2 regions of the Stenotrophomonas sp. GZD-301 genome follow, and region 1 is predicted to be linked to the other one. Evidence: riboswitches for the same ligand, from Rfam matches in the RefSeq annotation. Region 1 holds a riboswitch; the other holds the start of a gene.
The links. A riboswitch is a leader RNA that binds a small molecule or an ion and turns the genes downstream of it on or off. The one in region 1 is predicted to bind glycine.
Positions count from the first base shown of each region.

Region 1 (3,394 bases):
GTGGCGTTGAGCTTCATGGTGCAGCTGCCCAGCGGGATCATGGTGCGATCCATCGCCAGGTCCTTGTCGGCCAGCGAACGCAGGTAGCGGAGCAGTTCGTGCTCGCTGTGGTGGGTGTTGAACACCGGGTGGGTCAGGAAGGCGCTGGTGCGCACCAGGCCGGCGGGCAGCGCGTCGGCGGTGGCGGCGTCGAGCGCGTCCACGTCGACGTTCGCACCGAACAGCTGGCCGAGCGCGACGATGTCGGCACGGGTGGCGGTTTCATCCAGGCTGATGCCGACCGCTTCGCTGTCGATCGCGCGCAGGTTGATGCGTGCGGCCGCAGCCTTGGCATGGATTGCCTTGGCGTCGATGTCCTTGATGTGCAGCGTATCGAAGAAGTGCTCGCCGACGTTGACGCCGGCGCCGCGCAGCGCGGCGGCCAGGATGCTGGCCAGGCGATGCGTGCGGCGGGCGATGCGGGTCAGGCCGTCCGGGCCGTGGTACACCGCATACATCGAGGCCATCACCGCCAGCAGCACCTGCGCGGTACAGATGTTGGAGGTGGCCTTCTCGCGGCGGATGTGCTGCTCGCGGGTCTGCAGGGTCAGGCGGTAGGCGGCATTGCCCTGCGCGTCGACCGAGACACCGATCAGGCGGCCCGGCATCGAGCGCTTGTAGGCATCGCGGCAGGCCATGAAGGCGGCATGCGGGCCACCGAAACCGAACGGCACGCCAAAGCGCTGCGAGTTGCCGACCACGATGTCCGCGCCCCATTCGCCGGGGGCGGCGATCAGGGTCAGGGCGAGCAGGTCGGTGGCCACGGCCACCAGGCCGCCACGGGCGTGCACGGCATCGGCCAGCGCCTTGTAGTCGCCGATATGGCCGAAGGTGTCCGGGTACTGCAGCAGCACGCCGTAGGCTTCCGCTTCCAGCGCCTCGGCCGGGGTGCCCACACGCAGCACGATGCCCAGCGGTTCGGCGCGCGTGCGCAACAGTTCCAGCGTCTGCGGGTGCACGGCGTCGTGCACGAAGAAGGTGTCGGACTTCGACTTGGCCGAGCGCTTGGCCAGCGTCATCGCTTCGGCGGCCGCAGTGGCCTCATCGAGCAGCGAGGCGTTGGCGATTTCCATGCCGGTCAGGTCGGCGCACAGGGTCTGGAAGTTGATCAGCGCTTCCATGCGGCCCTGCGAGATCTCGGCCTGGTACGGGGTGTAGGCGGTGTACCACGCCGGGTTTTCCAGCACGTTGCGCAGGATCACGTTCGGGGTGAGCGTGCCGTAGTAGCCCTGGCCGATGAAGGTGCGGAACACCTGGTTCTTGTCGGCGATGGCGCGGATCTTGGCCAGTGCCTGCACCTCGGTCAGCGACTCGGGCAGGGCCAGCGGTGCCGGCGACTTGATCCCGGCCGGGACGATCGCATCGGTCAGCGCGTCCAGCGAGGCGTGGCCGACCACGTCGAGCATCTGCGCGATCTCGGCGTCGTTCGGGCCGATGTGGCGTTCGACGAACGCGTGGCTGTGTTCAAGCTCGCGCAGGGAAGGGGTGTTGTTGGACATGGCTGGCATCTCGGAGAGTGGGCACGCACGTTCGGAAGGCGGCCGGGCCGTGGCGCGAACAAGCGCGATCCACCGGACCCTGCGGTCTTCCTGGGTGCCCCTCTGTCCTTTTGCCTGAGAGTTTAAAAGCGCGCATCTGCGTGCTTCGTGCCCCTTCGGCGCCGGCACTCGCCGGTCTCTCCAGAGTTTTGGTACGGGTGGTATCGGGCCTGAGCGATTACGGGCGTTGCGCCTTCGGCAGCGGCTGGTTCAAAACACCTGTCCGCTTCTCCCACCATGTAGCCCGGCAATTATAGCCCAGCGGCCTGATCCGCTGCGTCCCTACGCCACATGAATACGGGGTGGTATGGGCGCCCGAACGGGGCCGTGGCGATGGTGCCCGGCCGCACAAAGGCCTATCATCATGGGATCCTCGTATTCATCTGGCGCCGCCCGTTCCGGGCTGGCGCCCGCCGTGCGTTCGCGCATGGCCCAGACGGAAGACCGCATGACGCCCGCCTCGCCCTCGACCCGCCGCCTGGCCCTGCTGCTCGCAGGCCTGGCGATGTTCGGTCCGTTCTCGATCGACACCATTTTCCCGGCCTTCCTGCTGCTCGGCGAACGCATGCAGGTGGACCAGGTCGCGGTGCAGCAGACCATCAGCGTGTACCTGCTGTTCTATGGCCTGATGAGCCTGGCCCACGGCCCGCTGTCGGATGCGTTCGGCCGCAAGCGGGTCATCATCGGCGGGCTGGTGCTGTTCATCGGTGCTTCGGTGGGCTGTGCGCTGTCGCGCGACATGCCCACGCTGCTGGTGTTCCGCGCGCTGCAGGGTGTGACCGCCGGCGTCGGCGTGATCGTGGGCCGCGCGGTGATCCGCGACCTTTACCACGGTGCCGACGCGCAGCGCCTGATGAGCCAGGTGTCGATGATCTTCGGCGTGGCTCCGGCGATCGCGCCGATCATCGGCGGCTGGATTCTGCTCGGCGGCGGCGACTGGCCGCTGATCTTCTGGTTCCTGGTGGTGTTCGCGGTGGTGCTGCTGCTGGCCACCGGCAAGTGGCTGCCGGAAACCCATCCGGTGCAGGCGCGTACGCCGCTGTCGATGCGCGCGCTGCTGCGCAGCTACGCGCGCATGGGCTCGCACCCGCGGCTGCTGCGGCTGGCGGCGGCAGGTGCGTTCAATTTCTCCGGCATCTTCCTGTACATCGCCTCGGCGCCGGTGTTTGTGATGCAGCACCTGAAGCTGGGCGAGGGCGGCTTCGCCTGGCTGTTCATTCCCACCATCGGTGGCATGACGATGGGCTCGTTCCTGTCCGGCCGCATGGCCGGCCGGGTCGTCGCGCAGCGGCAGATCGCGATCGGCTTCGGCCTGTGCGCGCTGTCGGCGCTGCTCAACCTGGGCTATGTGCTGTCGGTGCCCCAGATCGCGCTGCCGTGGGCGGTGCTGCCGATCTTCCTCGGCGGCGTCGGCATGGCGCTGATCTTCCCGATCCTGGCGCTGGCGGTGCTGGACATGTATCCGCAGCAGCGCGGCCTGGCCTCGTCGATGCAGATGTTCATCCAGCTGATGATCAACACGGTCGTCGCCGGTGTGGTGTCGCCGATGCTCAGCAGCAACCCGCTGCACCTGGCGCTGGGCTATGCGGGCTTCTTCGCCATCGGTGCGGCGTTCTGGTACTGGGAGCGTCACTGCGAGCGTCGCGGCGAGGCCCTGCTGCCGCCGCAATGACGTCGGCGGCACGTCACGGTTGCGTTGCACGCAATCGTGGCGTTGCCGGCATTGCCAGCACGCGCGCGCCGGGTATCCTGTGCGCTCACCAGCCAGTTCGTGCCTTACGACAGCCATTCCGTTTCCCTGCGGACACCGCGTCCGC
Region 1 covers NZ_JBMOWY010000013.1:68,786-72,179, forward strand. Annotated here, with positions in the region: gene gcvP (aminomethyl-transferring glycine dehydrogenase) at 1-1,547, opposite strand, end outside; glycine riboswitch at 1,631-1,732, opposite strand; gene ACO6VK_RS03760 (multidrug effflux MFS transporter) at 2,026-3,249, shown strand.

Region 2 (3,394 bases), on a different contig from region 1:
CGGGTGTACTGCAGCTGCAGGCGCGCCTCGTCCACCGCGGCCTGGTCGGTCTGGCGCCGGCCCTGCAGCTGGCGGACCTTGCTCTGCTGGTCGCTCAGCTCCTGCGCGGAGACGAAGTGCTTGCTCTGCAGTTCGACGTAGCGCTTGAGCTGGGTCTGGGCGTTGTCCAACTCGGCCAGGTTCTGCTGCTGGGTGCCCAGCGCACGCGCCAACTGCACCTGGTAGGGGCGCGGGTCGATCTCGGCGATCAGGTCGCCGGCCTTGACGTGCTGGCCCTCGCGGAACGCCAGCCGCAGCAGTTCACCATCGACGCGGCTGCGCAGGCTCACGGTGTGCAGCGGGGTTACCGTGCCAAGCGCCTTCAGCCGCACCACCAGGTCCTCGCGCACCACCGTGGCCACGCGCACCGGGGTGGCCGCGGCGGCGGGGGCGGCCTTGTCCGCCGGTGCCGGCGCGAACACACGCCAGGCGATCGCGCCGGCGGCCAGCACGGCCAGCAGCAACAGCGGTTTGAACAGACGGCGGGTACGTGACGACGGGGGCAGCGGGGCAGACATGGGGCATCCTGCGCGCCCACCAGCGGTTGGCGCGTCCATGAGGTACCGGCCCGTGGGGGCAGGCGAGACGAAGTGGGGATGTCTGGCGGGGCCGCGGATCGAATGCCGCAGCGTGGCTGGATGCCGTCCGCGAAGACGGGGCCGCTATGGTAACGCGCGATGCAGCTGCGCTCACATGACCTTGGTCATGTGTGCATCAACGGCTCAATGCACCTCGTCGCGGTACACGAACTTGGGCATTTCCCATTTGAAGTGGATCGCCAGCAGGCGGAACAGGAAACCGCCGCCCAGGCACCACAGCGTGGCCGCGTTGAGCGACATGCCCAGCTCCATCAGCACCAGCCAGGCCGCGCCGGTGAGCAGGGTGATCACCGCATACAGTTCCTTCTGGAAGATCAGCGGCACCTCGTTGCACAGCACGTCACGCAGCACGCCACCGAACGCACCGGTCAGCATGCCGGCGATCAGCACGATCGGTGCGGTATGCCCGCCCTCGCGCGCCACCGCACAGCCGATCAGGGTGAACGCAATCAGGCCCAGCCCGTCCAGCACCAGGAAGGTGCGGCGGAAGTGGTGCATCCAGCGCGCCACCCAGGTGGCGATCAGCGCCGCGCAGATGGTGAAGCCCAGGTACTCCGGGTGCTTCACCCAGCCCAGCGGGTAGTGGCCCAGCACGATGTCGCGAAGCGAGCCGCCACCGAGCGCGGTGACGCAGGCGATGATGACCACGCCGAACAGGTCCATGCGCCGCCGTCCCGCAGACAGTGCGCCGGTCATGGCTTCGGCGGAGATGGCGATGAGGTAGATCAGGGAGAGCAGCATGGGGGGCTCCGGACACGACAGGCGGGGACGGCACCACGCACGCCGCACGCCAGCGCGGTGCACTGTCGTGAGGGTGGGATACCGTTGCCGCTCCCGCTGTCCTTTTGCCTGAGAGTTCGGTGGCCAGGCCACGTGCCCCTTCGGCGGGTCATTGAAGACCTCTCTCCAGATCGGCGTGTCGGATGCATGGTTGGTGGCGTATCGAGCCACCGGCCTGAGCGATTATGGGAGCCTGCGCCTTCGGCGGGCGCCAGCGCGGCGCCTCTCTCCTGCATCCGGGGCGGATTCTAGCAGCCAGCGGCGCCGGTCCGGGGGATAATCCCGGTATGTCCGCTGAACCGCCCGCCTGCTGGTACCTGTACCTGCTCGAATGCCGCAACGGCAGCTTCTACGCGGGCATCAGCACCGACGTGGCGGCCCGCTTCCAGGCCCACCTGGCCGGCAAGGGCGCCCGCTACACGCGCGCCAATCCGCCGGTGAAGGTGCTCGCCATGCGCGCCTACCCCGACCGCGCGGCGGCATCGAAGGCCGAATGGGCGCTCAAGCGCCAGCCGCGCGCACGCAAGCTGGCGTGGCTGCAGTCGCCCTGAGCAGACCCACTGGTCGGCCACGCGATCCTGGCCGACAATCCCTGCAGACCACCCACCCTGGATTGCCATGACCCGCGATGTTGCGCTGTACCCGGAAGACGAAAACGGCGATGTGCTGTGGAACATGCTGCAGGACGGCGATGACCTGACCATTCCCCGCGAAGTGGACTTCGCGCTGATCTTCCCGACCGAAGACGTCGCCATCGCGTTTGCGGTGCACCTGCTGCGCAACGAGCAGAAGGTGTCGTTCTCCGCCCATGAAGAAGACGAGGACTTCCCGTGGCAGGTGGTGGTGCATCCGCTGATGATCCCGACCTACCAGAACATCGCCGGCTTCGAAGGCCTGCTGGTCAGCGAGGCGGTGTCCTACAGCGGCAAGGTCGACGGCTGGGGCTGCATGTCGCAGGCCAGCTGACCGCACGCCATCATCAGCAAGGAACGCACATGAGCGACATCGCAACGCAGCGGCAGGCGCACGCCCTGGCCGCGATAAAGCAGGCCATCGGCACCGAGGCCGCGGAGGACGGGGTCGACCTGTTCGTCAGCCATCATCGCGAGGAACTGCCGGCCAGCTACTGGCGGCAGTACCTGGGCCAGACCGAACCGGATACCGCCGGCATCATCGGCCTGCTCCAGTTCGCCTCGGCATGGGGTGAGGATGAAAGGGAGTACATCGACTTCACCCTGCCGGGCGACGTCACCCAGTACGTGCTGTCGGTCCATTTCGACGACGCGGGCGCGATCGACAGCATTTCGATGGAAAGTTGACGAGGACCGCCCTGGAACATCCGACACAAGGAGCAGTGAGCGTCATGACGACGATGGAAGAAGGAGCCGGCGGATACCGCATCGGCGCGAAGGAAATCGATGCCGTGCTGTGCCGCGACGCGGCGGTGCGCTACGACTATTTCGTCAAGCGCGTGGCCGATTGGGAGGAAATCTGGAGCCTGCGCAACGCGGGCGGCTGGGTGGCGGCGGCCACCGATACGGGCCAGGAGGTGCTGCCGTTCTGGCCCTTCGCGGCGTTCGCGCAACGGGCGGCCACCGGACCGTGGGCCGACACCGCGCCCGCGCCGATCGCGCTGGAGGCGTTCCTGACGCGCTGGCTGCCGGGCATGGCCGCCGACGGGCGGCTGGCCTGTGTGCTGCCGGCGGGCGCTGACCGTGGCGCCACGGTGGACCCGCTGCACCTGAAGGCGGACATCGAAGCAGAGCAGGAGCGACTGCAATGAGCGGCGCGTCGGGTGCCGCCCCACGCGGGTTCTTCGCGCGCCTGTTCCGCCGCCGCGAGTATCTCCAGCACCCGGAACTGGGCCGGCTGGAGCTGATCGTGGGCGCGGGCAACACGGGTCACTGGATCCAGGACAACGACGACGACGACGGCGTGCTGGCCAGTTTTGAGACCGTCGGCAACGCGCCGCCCAC
Region 2 covers NZ_JBMOWY010000081.1:6,109-9,502, reverse strand. Annotated here, with positions in the region: gene ACO6VK_RS19430 (MdtA/MuxA family multidrug efflux RND transporter periplasmic adaptor subunit) at 1-557, opposite strand, end outside; gene ACO6VK_RS19425 (trimeric intracellular cation channel family protein) at 762-1,379, opposite strand; glycine riboswitch at 1,468-1,558, opposite strand; glycine riboswitch at 1,579-1,661, opposite strand; gene ACO6VK_RS19420 (GIY-YIG nuclease family protein) at 1,706-1,969, shown strand; gene ACO6VK_RS19415 (ribonuclease E inhibitor RraB) at 2,037-2,384, shown strand; gene ACO6VK_RS19410 (DUF2004 domain-containing protein) at 2,414-2,737, shown strand; gene ACO6VK_RS19405 (DUF2750 domain-containing protein) at 2,782-3,201, shown strand; gene ACO6VK_RS19400 (hypothetical protein) at 3,198-3,394, shown strand, end outside.
Region 2: another riboswitch for glycine. It lies ahead of ACO6VK_RS19425 (trimeric intracellular cation channel family protein); the one in region 1 lies ahead of gcvP (aminomethyl-transferring glycine dehydrogenase).